Regions from separate parts of the Mesorhizobium sp. B2-8-1 genome, predicted to be linked through region 1. Evidence: predicted binding sites of a transcription regulator. Region 1 holds the regulator's gene; each other region holds the start of a gene.

Region 1 (4,060 bases):
GTCTGGCCGGCGGCGGCCCCGATCAGGCGCCCGAGTTGGTCGCCGAGTTCGACCGGCATGTCGAACCAGCCGGCGGTGTTCCAGGCGCGGATGAGATCCTGCGCCCACTCCTGCGTGGCGGCCTTCTGCAGCTCGCCGAACACGGCTGGCGAAGCGGCGCCCAGCGAATTGCCGTCGAGATAGATCACCCCCTGGGGCAAGGTGAAGCGGTCACGCATGGCACGCAGCGGATCCGCGGTGTCCATTGCCTCGATCGCTGCGAGATCGGGAATTTTGCTCATGGTCGCGATGTTCCTCGGTGAGAAGAGCGCCCTGGAAACGGGCCGGCTGTTTTGCCGCCCGGGCAAGGGCTGGCCGCATAGAGGCGCAAGAACAGGGTGAACGCCCGGTTCGATCTTTGCTCGATTTCCGCCCGAGGCAGTTCCTCGAGCACCCCAACGATCCGGCGAACCTGGAGATCGCCGATCAAAAGACTGATGTAGATGTCGGCGGCTTCGGCAGGATCGTCACAGGCGATCGGGCCGGCCCGACTTGCGGTTCGAAGCAGGTCGCCAACAAGCGGCATTATGGTATTGCGGCCGAATTGCGCGATCGATTGGCCAAGCGTGCCTGTATCGTTGACGTCGCCGGCCGCGGCGCGATTGAGCGCCACCGCCTTGTCGCCCGTCACGAGGGTCAGCAGGACTGGCCCGAGCAAGTTCAGGGTTTCGAGCGGATCGCGCGCCTGGTGAAGGGCGTCCTCCAGCAGCTTCCTTGCCTCTCCCGCATTGGCTTCGATCAAGGATCGAAACAGGGTCTGCTTGTTGCCGTACCAGTTGTAGAGGGTTTCGTTCGAGGCCGATGCCCGCTTGGCGATAGCAAGCAGGGAGGCGCTCTTGTAGCCGGCTTCCCGGAGCACCGCATAGGCGGCCTCCTCTATCCGTTCGCGTCGCGCGGCCTGCTTCGGCGTGGTCATTGGTGTTCCTCTTCGAAAACCGTACATTATTATACGGTTTCGTCAAGCGAACGAACGAACGCAGCCCGTCGCGACCAGTGGTGGTGTCTGGCCGTTTTCCGGCGGAAGTTGGCATTTTGGTTTCGTTTCGTTCACGAGCCGCAGGGGTTTCTAATCCGCCCAAACGCACCCCGCACCTGCCGGTCACCCAGCTTGCAGGCTTGTGCCAAGAGTGGAGACCGGTCGGGCCACAGGCCATTAACCAAAATAGTTTCAAAGGGCCCGGGAGCGCATTGACGACGGACCGCGCTGGCAGGATGCTGGCTGCGGGAGGGCATTTCGTTTCCGTCGCCTTAACAAATTCATTAAACTTTAAATGGTTGCGGAACACAACTGGAACAGATAGTGTTTGTTCTGGGTTTGTTTTCTGATTCTGGTTCCAGACCCTTCGTGCAATGCCTTTGGGGGCCGCCATGCTCACGCGCAAGCAACATGAACTCTTGATGTTCATCCATGAACGGCTGAAGGAAAGCGGCATTCCGCCGTCCTTCGACGAGATGAAGGAAGCGCTGGACCTCGCCTCCAAGTCGGGAATTCATCGGCTGATCACGGCGTTGGAGGAGCGCGGCTTCATTCGCCGCCTGCCCAACCGGGCGCGCGCGCTGGAGGTGCTGCGCCTGCCGGACTCGATCGCGCCGGGTCTTAACGCGGCAAAGAAGTTCTCCCCGAGCGTCATCCAGGGCAGCCTCGGACAGGGCAGCAGCCCTAGCCGGCAGATCAAGCCGGCGACGTCTTCGCGTCTGCCCGCTGCCGGCAATGACGACGATGCGGTTTCAGCGGTGTCGATCCCGGTCATGGGTCGCATCGCAGCGGGTGTGCCGATCGACGCCATCCAGCATCAGACGCATTCCATTTCAGTGCCGCCTGACATGATCATGGGCGGCGAACACTATGCGCTGGAGGTCAAGGGCGATTCGATGATCGAGGCCGGCATTTTCGACGGCGACACGGTCATCATCCGCAATGCCGACACCGCAAGTCCCGGCGAGATCATCGTGGCCCTGGTGGACGAGGAGGAAGCAACGCTGAAGCGCTTCCGCCGAAAGGGTGCTTCGATTGCGCTCGAGGCTGCCAATCCGGCCTATGAAACACGTATTTTCGGACCGGACAGGGTCAAGGTGCAAGGCAAGCTGGTCGGCCTGATCAGGCGCTACTGAGCGGGGTCGGCGGTGGGCTTTTCGGGTTTACGGTAAGGCGGCAGTCCCCTTGCCTCGCGTGAGAATTTCCGCTGTTCGTGCCAAGGCCGATATGGCCTGTCGACGGCAAAGCTGACCCGTGCCGGTGCCGTCGCCGATTGCTGGTCGAAGAAGACGGCGGCACTTCCCTTACGAGCGAGCTGCCGCTTGGTGATGACGAGAACCAGCGGATTGTGGCAGGGATCGTAGCCCGCGGGGTCGTTGATGACGATCAGATCCGCATAGGAGCAGGCCCTCCAGGCGTCCTTGCGATCCTCCACCTGCGCGATGATCGCCCCCGAGGTATGCCGGGCCATGCACAGGCCCGTGAAGCAATAGAAAGGCGCTCCCGCCGGAAGTTGCGCGGGATCGAAGATGTCGAACTGTCGGTCTCCGCTGTCGAACAGTTCCGGCGCAGCGATGGTTTCGGACTTCAGCGCGCGTTTCCAATTATCGACGGTGAATTCGTTCGGGCGCGCCCGGTTGATCGCGAGCTCGCCGCCGCCGATCGGCAACGCCACCAGGCGGGCATCCTCCGAAATCAGCACGTCCGGCGTGCGCGTGTCCGAGACGGTCAACAGGCCGGCGAGCGCGAAGGGAAGTGCCGCCAGCCGCAGCCATGTCGTGGCCATCGTCGCGATGACCAGGGCGATCGCCACCAGAAGGACGGATTGCTGCGAAATCAACCCGACCGCGTCGACCGGCGAGCGTTGCGAGATCCATCCTGATATGGCGATCATCGCGGCCAGTCCCTTGCCCATCAGATAAAGGGATGGTCCATCGAACCCGAACGGCATCAGCAGCGCGCTGGCAACCGCAAGGAACATCACGACAGAAACGATCGGCATGACGGCAAGATTGGCGAACAGGCTGAGCGGCGACACGCGCTGGAAATGCCAGATGGCGAAAAGCGCCGTGGCGCTTCCCGCGATAATCGAGGTCATCGCCAGCCCACCTGTCGCCAGCAGCAATTTTCGCGTCAGCAGGCCAGGCAAGGTCCGTTGCGGCGGCGGGGTCCGCGCTTTGTCGGCTTTGCGATCCGACCAGCCGGCATAGGCGCCGACCAGGGCCGCGGTGGCGGCGAACGACATCTGGAAGCTCGGCCCTACCACCTCGTGCGGCGACACCACGATGACGGCGATCGCCGAAATAGCCAGATTGCGCATGGTGAGTGCCGCCCGATCGAACAGAACGGCGATCAGCATCACCGCCAGCATGATGAAGCTGCGTTCGGCGGCGACAACGACGCCCGAAATGACGAGGTAGGCGGCGATCGAGAAAAGTGCCGCCGCGGCCGCGTATTTCTTGACCGGCCGACGGGAGGAAAAGTTCGGAAACAGCGCGAAGCCGCCACGCAGCAGACCCATGACGGTGCCGGCGACCAGCGCCATGTGCAGCCCGGAAATTGAGATGATGTGGTAGATGCCGGTGCGTCGCATCGCTTCATTGATCTCGTCGGGAATCCCGGCGCGAACACCCACGATCAGCGCCGCGGCGATCTCGCCCTCGGCGCCGCCGATGCTGCCCCTGATATGGTCGGCAATGCTTTCGCGAGCACTCTCGATGGCGGCTGAGAGGGCGGCCCACAACGGCCTGTCATCGGCTGAGACGATTTTGGGGTTGCCGAGAAAGAAGCCGCTGGCGCCTATGCCGGCGAAGTAGCTGTCGAAGGAAAAGTCGTAGCTGTCCGGCCGCACCGGCCCGGTCGGCGGCAACAGCCTGGCATAGCCGGTCACGAGGGAGCCGGCCGTCACTTCAGCCGGCACCTTGCGCGCCGAAAGGCGAACGCGCTCGGGCGCGTAGCGTAGTTTCGGCCGCGCGGTCGATGTCACATCGATGGTCAGCCGGATGCGCCCGGTCTCCATCTGGTCGACCGAAACGACGCGGCCGG
Region 2 (4,060 bases), on a different contig from region 1:
GCTTCAGCGCGTCGAGGCTGGCGAAATTGAAACGCGCTGTGCGCCACTGCAGAACCTTCACGGGGTCGAAGTCGTGGCTTTCGATCTTCTTGACCAATTCCTCGTCCAGCGGGTCGACCTGGCCGGTGACGCCAAAGGTGCCGTCGCGCAGGTGCCGGCCGGCGCGCCCGGCGATCTGGCCAAGTTCGGCCGCCGTCAGGTTGCGATACTGATAGCCGTCGAACTTGCGGTTCTGGGCGAAGGCGACATGGTCGAGATCGAGGTTAAGGCCCATGCCGATGGCATCGGTGGCGACGAGATAGTCGACGTCGCCCGACTGAAACAGCGCCACCTGGGCGTTGCGGGTGCGGGGCGAGAGCGCGCCAAGCACGACGGCCGCACCGCCCTGCTGGCGGCGGATCAGTTCGGCGATGGCATAAACCTCGTCGGCGGAGAAGGCGACGATCGCTGTGCGCCGGGGCAAGCGGGTCAGCTTCTTCGAACCGGCATAGGCCAGATGTGACAGCCGCGGCCGCGTCACCACCGAGACGCCTTTCAACAGGCGCTGCAAGATGCCGTGCATGGTGGCGGCGCCGAGCAGCAGCGTCTCCTGGCGGCCGCGCAGATGCAGGATGCGGTCGGTGAAGATATGGCCGCGCTCGAGGTCCCCGGCAAGCTGCACCTCGTCGATGGCGACGAAGGCGGCATCGGTCTCGCGCGGCATGGCTTCGACGGTACAGACCGAATATCTGGCGCCTGGCGGCTGGATCTTCTCCTCGCCGGTGATGAGCGCCACCTTGTGGGCACCGACCTTTTCGCAGACGCGGGTATAGACCTCTCGCGCCAAGAGCCTGAGCGGCAGGCCGATGATGCCGCTTTCATGCGCCACCATGCGCTCGATGGCGAGATGGGTCTTGCCTGTGTTGGTCGGCCCAAGCACGGCAGTCACGTCGCGACCCGATAGGATCAGCGGCTCGGTGGGTTTCGGATGGATGTTCATCGGCTCGGAAATAAGGCTTTCTGGCCTCTCATTGTCGGGAGCACGCCTCGGGTGGCGCGTATGACAGGCGACACATAGGGATTTCAGGCGCGAAGCGAAAGCGGAATGTTCCGCTGGCGGCTCGAAGCCGCCTTCGTCAAGCTTCGGTTCGGCTGCTGATTAAGGGTTGGAACGAGTCTGGAACGAATCGGCGACGAATCGCTGACTCGCCCGGATTCATGTTTTGTTCACGGCTAGATGTGGAGTTGTGGCTGATGATTCTCACCACATGCTGAATCACGGAATTGGCCCGTTTCATGCTAGGCGAGAGCCGCCGTTAACTTTCGCTGGCAAAGCCGTGTGGCAGCCCGCCTTGCTTCATCCAAGCTTATGAAATTGTTGAACTTTCTTAATAGAAATTAACAGTTTGACAGGCGATTGCGACTGCTCTCGTTAACATTGCGGCCAAACATGGAACGAAAGGGCGACGAATCGGCGATGTCGGGATTTTCCCTGTTTGTTCACGACAAGATGTAGTGTTGCGCACAGGTTTTCCACCGACAATGCACAGCTTGTCCAGGTAGTTTTGCACAATACCCGCTGCCGCCATTAACCTTTGCGTGCCGGATTGGAACAGCAGACCGACAGCCGTCATCGGACGGCGTCACGGACATCCGAAGCGGATGGCGAACGAGCCCCCTTTCAATCGGCACCGGGAAGCCGGCAGCCCGGCGAGACCTCAGGCGAAGTACTGGCCGCCATTGGCGGTGATGGTCGATCCCGTGATGAAGCCGGCGTCCTCGGAGGCGAGGAAGACGACGCAGCGCGCGATCTCCTCCGGCTCGCCGAGGCGCCCGACCGGGATTTGCGGGATGATGCGTTCGTTGAGCACCTTCTCGTCGATCGCCCGGACCATTTCGGTGGCGATATAGCCTGGGCAGATGATGTTGACGGTGATGCCCGCGCGGGCTCCTTCCTGGGCCAGAGCCTTCGAGAAACCGATGTCGCCGGCCTTGGCCGCGGAGTAGTTGACCTGGCCGGCCTGGCCCTTCTGGCCATTGATGGAGGAGATGGTGATGACGCGGCCGAACTTGCGGTCGCGCATGCCGCTCCACAGCGGATGCGTCATGTTGAAAACGCCGGAGAGATTGGTGTCGATGACCTCCTTCCACTGCTCACGCGTCAGCTTGTGGAACATTGCGTCGCGCGTGATGCCGGCATTGTTGACCAGCACCGCGACCGGGCCCAGATCGGCCTCGACCTGCTTGATGCCGGCGGCGCAGGCGTCGTAGTCGGCGACCGACCATTTGTAGGTCTTGATGCCGGTTGTGGCCGTGAACTTGCTCGCCGCCTCATCATTGCCGGCGTAGTTGGCGGCAACCGAATAGCCGGCTTCCTTCAGCGCCATCGATATTGCCGCGCCGATGCCGCGCGATCCGCCCGTGACGATTGCAACCTTGGTCATGCGCTCCCTCCCTTTGGTTGGGAGAGTGAACAGGGAGTAGCGAATGACGAGTAGGGATCAGATATCCCATTGCGCCGACGCCGTTCTTCCCTATTCGCTACTCCCCATTCACTTCTCTTTTAGAGCGCTTCGACACACATGGCGACGCCCATGCCGCCGCCGATGCACAGGGTGGAGAGACCCTTCTTGGCACCTCTTCGGCGCATCTCGTGGACCAGCGTGTTGAAAATGCGCGCGCCAGAGGCGCCGATCGGATGACCGATGGCGATGGCGCCGCCATTGACGTTGACGATCGAGGGATCCCAGCCCATGTCCTTGTTGACCGCGCAGGCCTGCGCGGCGAAAGCCTCGTTGGCCTCGATCAGGTCGAGATCGCCGACCGACCAGCCGGCCTTTTCCAGCGCTTTTCGCGAGGCGGGAATCGGACCGGTGCCCATGATCGCCGGGTCAACGCCCGCGGTCGCCCAGGAGACGATGCGCGCCAGCGGGGTGATGCCCCGCCTGGCAGCTTCCGCTTCGCTCATCAAAAGCGCGCCGGCGGCGCCGTCGTTGATGCCGGAGGCATTGGCGGCGGTCACAGTGCCGTCCTTGTCGAAGGCCGGCTTCAGTTTGGTCATGGCATCCAGCGTCGCGCCATGGCGGATGTATTCGTCCTGGTCGACAATTGTATCGCCCTTCTTGCCCTTGATGGTGAAGGCGACGATCTCGTCCTTGAACCGGCCGGCCTTCTGCGCGGCCTCGGCCTTGTTCTGCGAGGCCAGCGCGAACTGGTCCTGGTCCTCGCGGGTGATCTGGAACTGGCGGGCGACGTTCTCGGCCGTGTTGCCCATGTGATAGCCATTAAAGGCATCCCACAGTCCATCCTTGATCATGGTGTCGATCATCTTGTAGTCGCCCATCTTGACGCCAGCGCGCAGATGCTGGGCGTGCGGCGACATCGACATCGATTCCTGGCCGCCGGCGACAACCACCTTGGCATCGCCGGTGGCGATCTGCTGCATGCCGAGCGCGATGGCGCGCAGGCCCGAGCCGCACACCTGGTTGAGGCCCCAGGCGGTGGTCTCCCTGGGCAGCCCGGCGAGGATCGAAGCCTGGCGGGCGGGGTTCTGCCCTTGGGCCGCGGTCAGCACCTGGCCAAGAATGACCTCGTCGACTTCGGCCGCCTCGACGCCGGCGCGCGACAACAATTCCCTTACGACGACGGCGCCAAGCTCGTGAGCCGGGGTGGCGGCGAAAGCGCCGTTGAAGGAACCGACCGGTGTGCGCGCCGCGCTGGCGACGACGATGGCATTGGAAGCGGGCATTCTGTTCTCCAAACTTCAAGCTGATGTTCTGTCATTGAAGACTTTTCTTGCCCTTTCCCAACCCCGAGTCAAACCGGAAATCGGCAGGGCACCCATGCGTCGCAAGCAAGCTGCGCATGGCCGCGACATCAAGCTGTCCGCTGCTGCGCAGCATATTTCACCGGCCATGCAGCGATAATTAATCCCGCACTGCACAAACTGCTTGGAATTGTGACGCTTTTGCGCATATCCTTTGAACGGGCGCAATCGTTACCGGCGGCTTACTCAGGCGCGCCGGTGTCCGGGGAGGATGCAGATGGCTGCGAAAGACGATCCGATCGTCATCAAGAAATA
Region 3 (4,060 bases), on a different contig from region 1:
GACGCCCGACTTCTTCAGTGCTGGCGCGTCGATCGTGGAACCGGCATCGGCACGCATCATCGGTACGGCCAGGACCGGCGCGGCAAGAAACGCCAGGATGAGCGCCGCCCGCGGCAGAAGCCGAACGGTTTTGAAGAGGTTGGCGGCGATGCGGTTCATGGTCTTTGCTTTTCTTTCGAGGTCTTGGTTTGGTCAGGTCTTTGGTTTCTGTCTCAGGGGCGAAGGGTGGCCGGGCAGGCGAGGCGGCAGGTTCTGGAACTGGCCTCGTTCCAGGAACGGGCCGGACGGCCCGCTTCGGCGACGAGGATGGCGAAGAACATTCCAAACAGGCTCACCAGCAGGCAGACGATGGTGAAGCGGCGGGCGAGCATTGGTCGTGTCTCCTTCAACACGCAGGAGAATGCCCGGGCACGACTGAACCGGCTCTGATGCCGACGTTCATCTGCCGTTCAAATTGGTTGATGGGTTTTGAGGCGGGGCTGGCTATAAGGAGCATGGCCGCCGGCACAGCATGCCAGGATCATGAAATGAAAACGGGGCCTGCCGGCCCCGTTTTCATGTCGCAAGGATGGGGTCGATCAGAGCTTGTGCCAGGTCTGGCTCTTGCAGATCAGCCCGCCGAGCACGCAGCCGCTCATTTTCAGCGAGGTGCCCGACAGTGTCGCCTTGCCGGAGTAGGTCTTGTCGTTTGCCGGGTCGGTTATGCTGCCGGCGTATTTGTTGTCGCCGGACGCCTTGAGCGAACCGATGGTCTTGCCGGCATATTTGCCGGACTTCAGCGTGATGGAAAATGAACCCGAGCCCCCGATGGCCGCGGTATCGCCGGCCTGCGTCTTCCAGTTTCCCTCGATCGGATCGGCCCAGGCCACACCGGTCAGGATCAAAGTGGCCGCCAGGGCCAGGCTTGCTTTTCGAAACATCTTTCCTCCCTTGGATACCCGGCAGGAGGCTCCGCCTCGCCGGTCTGCCGCTTACGCAAACGTAAGCTAATCCAGCTCCCCGCAAAACAAAAGCGGTGCCGCAGCGGAAGCTTTGGCAATTCAGAAGCGCCGACGGAAGCAATGTCGGCAGGGAAATGAATGTATGCATGCGCGGCGTTTGTTTCGCGTGGTTAGCGGAGTGTTGATTCCGCTCGCGAAAATTTTCGTCAAATTTGGCGCTATCCGGCTGAATCGCTGGCTTTGTATCCTTAACGAATTTCCACGTTTACCTATTGTTTTAGCTTTGTTTTCCTCAAATTAAGCACGCCATTTAACGACGGATTCAAGCCTGCGCGGCATTCTCGAAAGCATCGAAAGAGCAGCCCGGGCAGACAAACGGAGGCAGCTCTCGGGAGCCAGACAGGGCCGGAAGAGAGGATTGAAAATGGCACGTTTTGAAATGCTTGAAGCAGGCTTCGGCGCCATGGGGGCAACTGCCCAGGCCGACATTCTTTTCGAACTGGGGATGATGTATGCGACGGGCCGCGATTGCGAGACCGATGTCGTCGCCGCCCACAAATGGTTCAACATCGCCGCGATCAAGGGTTCGGCCCGCGCTGCGGAATTGCGTTCGGAACTGTCGGCTGCGATGTCGAAGGTCGAGATCGCCAAGGCGCTGCGCGAAGCCCGCGAATGGATGACGATGCACTGAATTTAGAGATAAGGCAGGGCGGCCTTCTGGTCCGCCAGGCAAGGACAAGGCCGCGGTAAGACGGCCACGCGACAAAACCAAGAACGCGGCACGCCCGACAGGGCCAGCGGCGCGGCGGCCATGATCCGGTTTTCGGAAAGATCAGGGCCAGCAGGAAGACAGGGAAGGCGAGTTGGGTTCGAGTGCGGGGGCGCTTGAGAAACAGCTCGACAGGCAAAGCCGCGACCGGCCGGAACAAGGCCGGCGCGGCTTTTGCCTTTTTGCTCCAGAGATGCTCCGCAGGCCTAATCGAGCGCCGCCAATGCGCCTAGACAGGCCACACGAAGGATGAAATTGTCCGGCCTCTCTGGAAGAAGCGTGGCCGGGGCGGCCGCGCGTGAGTGGAGGAGTCATACCGCAATGAAAAAATTAAGTATTTTGAACGCGGCCATCTTCGGCCTGATGATGAGCGCGCCGGTCGCCTATGCCGACGACATCACCTTTTCGGTGGTCGGTCCGATGACCGGACAGCTCGCCACCATTGGCGATCAGTTCAAGCAGGGCGCGCAGGCTGCCGCCGACGCGATCAATGCCGCCGGCGGTGTCGACGGTCGCCAGATCAAGCTCGATATCGAGGATGACCAGTGCGACCCGAAGCAGGCGGTTTCGGTCGCCAACCGTATCGTCGCCAATGGCGTCAAGTTCATCGACGGCCACGCTTGCTCGGGTTCGAGCATTCCGGCTTCCGCCGTCTATGCCGAAGCCGGTGCCCTGATGATGAGCCCGGCCTCCTCGAACCCGGTGCTGACCGACGCCGCAGCGAAGGCCGGCTGGCCGACGATCATGCGCCTCTATACGCGTGACGATGCGCAGGGTGCCTTCATCGGCCCCTGGATCGCGAAGAAGTATGCCGGCAAGAACGTCGTCATCCTGCATGACAAGAGTGCCTACGGTCAGGGCGTTGCCGATGCGGTCAAGGCCACGATGAATGCCGGCGGCCTGAAGGAAGTGGACTATGAAGGCATCAATGCCGGCGAAAAGGACTATTCGGCGCTCGTCACCAAGCTCAAGGACCTCAAGGCCGACGTTGTCTATTTCGGCGGTTACCACCCGGAGGCTGGCCTGATCCTGCGCCAGTCGGCGGAACAGGGCATCAAGTTCCAGCTGATCATGCCGGATTCGATAGCCTCGCCGGAATTCTGGCAGGTTGCCGGCCCGGCCGGCGAAGGGACCATGTTCGTCTTCCCGTCGGATCCTCAGGCAAAGCCGGAAGCCAAGGCAGCCGTCGAGAAGATCAAAGCCGGCGGTTTCGTGCCGGAAGGCTTCACGCTATTCTCCTACGCCACGATCCAGGCCTTTGCGGAAGGCATCAAGCGTGCCGGCAGCGATGATCCGGCCAAGGTCGCCGAGGCGCTGAAGAACGGGCAGCCAATCAGCACGGTTGTCGGCAATGTCACCTTCGACGAGAAGGGCGACCTCAAGAACGCCAGCTACGACATCAACCAGTGGCACGACGGCAAGTATGCGCCGATCCAGCCGTAATCGCTGCCTATATCGATGAAATGGCCGGGCTCGTCCCGGCCATTTCATTTCTGCCTGTGTGTCTTGCCATGGACATATAACGGCGGTCGACATTCTACGGCGCCTCTCTCTGTCCGGCAGGACAGGGACGCTTGGCATCCGGCAGCGAGGCTGTCAGCCTTGCATATCCTCGAACCGCACCAGCACAGTGCCGTCGGTAACCTGCGCGCCCTCGGTGGCGATCTCGGCGATCACGCCATCATGCGGCGCGGCGATGGTGTGCTCCATCTTCATCGCCTCGAGAATAAGCAGCGGTTGCCCCTTCATCACCGTATCGCCCTTTGTCGCCCGCACAAGCTTGACCAGTCCCGGCATCGGCGCGCGCAAACTGCCTGACGCCGCCGCCGCATCATCGCCTCTGGCCAACGGGTCCGGCACCGCGAACGTATAGCCGGCCGCGCCTTCGAATATCGTGATGTGGCCTGGCCAGCGGGCGAGGCGAGGAACGGCGCGAAGGTCATGCGAATTGGCGCTGTCATAGGGTGCATGGAGCGTCACCTGGGAACGCCGGTCTGGTCGTACCGAAACCCTTGCCAGAATATCGTCCTCGCCAAACTTCAGCCGGATCTGTCGTGCCATGCCATGGAAATGCGTGTAGCCGGCAAGTGACGACCATGGATCATCCGATGCCGGCAGCGCGCCCGCCCCGGAGGCCGCTATGGCCGCGGCCGCGACCGTTTCGCCGCTCGGCGGCGCAATCTCGGTCAGCGCCTGCTGGTGGCGGCCTATCAGGCCGGTATCGACGTCGCCCGCCGAAAAGTCCGGATCGGTCACCAGCGCGGCGAGGAAGGCGGTATTGACGATCGAACCGGCGACTTCGGTTCGCGCAAGCGCCGCGCCGAGTGCCTCCAGCGCAGCCGGCCTGTCC

The links. Region 1 encodes LexA, which represses DNA repair genes until DNA is damaged. Its sites were predicted from a motif close to TGTTCNNNNTGTGTTCNG; they were not measured.
Region 2: a site for LexA is predicted at 1,147-1,164, ahead of FJ428_RS23985 (helicase-related protein). Genes of this name have one in related genera too.
Region 3: a site for LexA is predicted at 1,215-1,232, ahead of FJ428_RS03440 (sel1 repeat family protein). Genes of this name have one in related genera too.

Annotation. Positions count from the first base shown of each region.
Region 1 covers NZ_VFTX01000005.1:164,901-168,960, reverse strand. Annotated here, with positions in the region: gene kynU (kynureninase) at 1-281, opposite strand, end outside; gene FJ428_RS15320 (TetR/AcrR family transcriptional regulator C-terminal domain-containing protein) at 278-955, opposite strand; gene lexA (transcriptional repressor LexA) at 1,408-2,151, shown strand; gene FJ428_RS15310 (ComEC/Rec2 family competence protein) at 2,145-4,060, opposite strand, start outside.
Region 2 covers NZ_VFTX01000010.1:205,674-209,733, forward strand. Annotated here, with positions in the region: gene FJ428_RS23985 (helicase-related protein) at 1-979, opposite strand, end outside; gene phbB (acetoacetyl-CoA reductase) at 1,698-2,423, opposite strand; gene FJ428_RS23995 (acetyl-CoA C-acetyltransferase) at 2,543-3,727, opposite strand; gene FJ428_RS24000 (hypothetical protein) at 3,708-3,905, shown strand; gene phaR (polyhydroxyalkanoate synthesis repressor PhaR) at 4,023-4,060, shown strand, end outside.
Region 3 covers NZ_VFTX01000001.1:721,398-725,457, forward strand. Annotated here, with positions in the region: gene FJ428_RS03430 (hypothetical protein) at 1-159, opposite strand, end outside; gene FJ428_RS30180 (hypothetical protein) at 213-371, opposite strand; gene FJ428_RS03435 (DUF2147 domain-containing protein) at 579-920, opposite strand; gene FJ428_RS03440 (sel1 repeat family protein) at 1,366-1,632, shown strand; gene FJ428_RS03445 (branched-chain amino acid ABC transporter substrate-binding protein) at 2,032-3,153, shown strand; gene FJ428_RS03450 (acetyl/propionyl/methylcrotonyl-CoA carboxylase subunit alpha) at 3,307-4,060, opposite strand, start outside.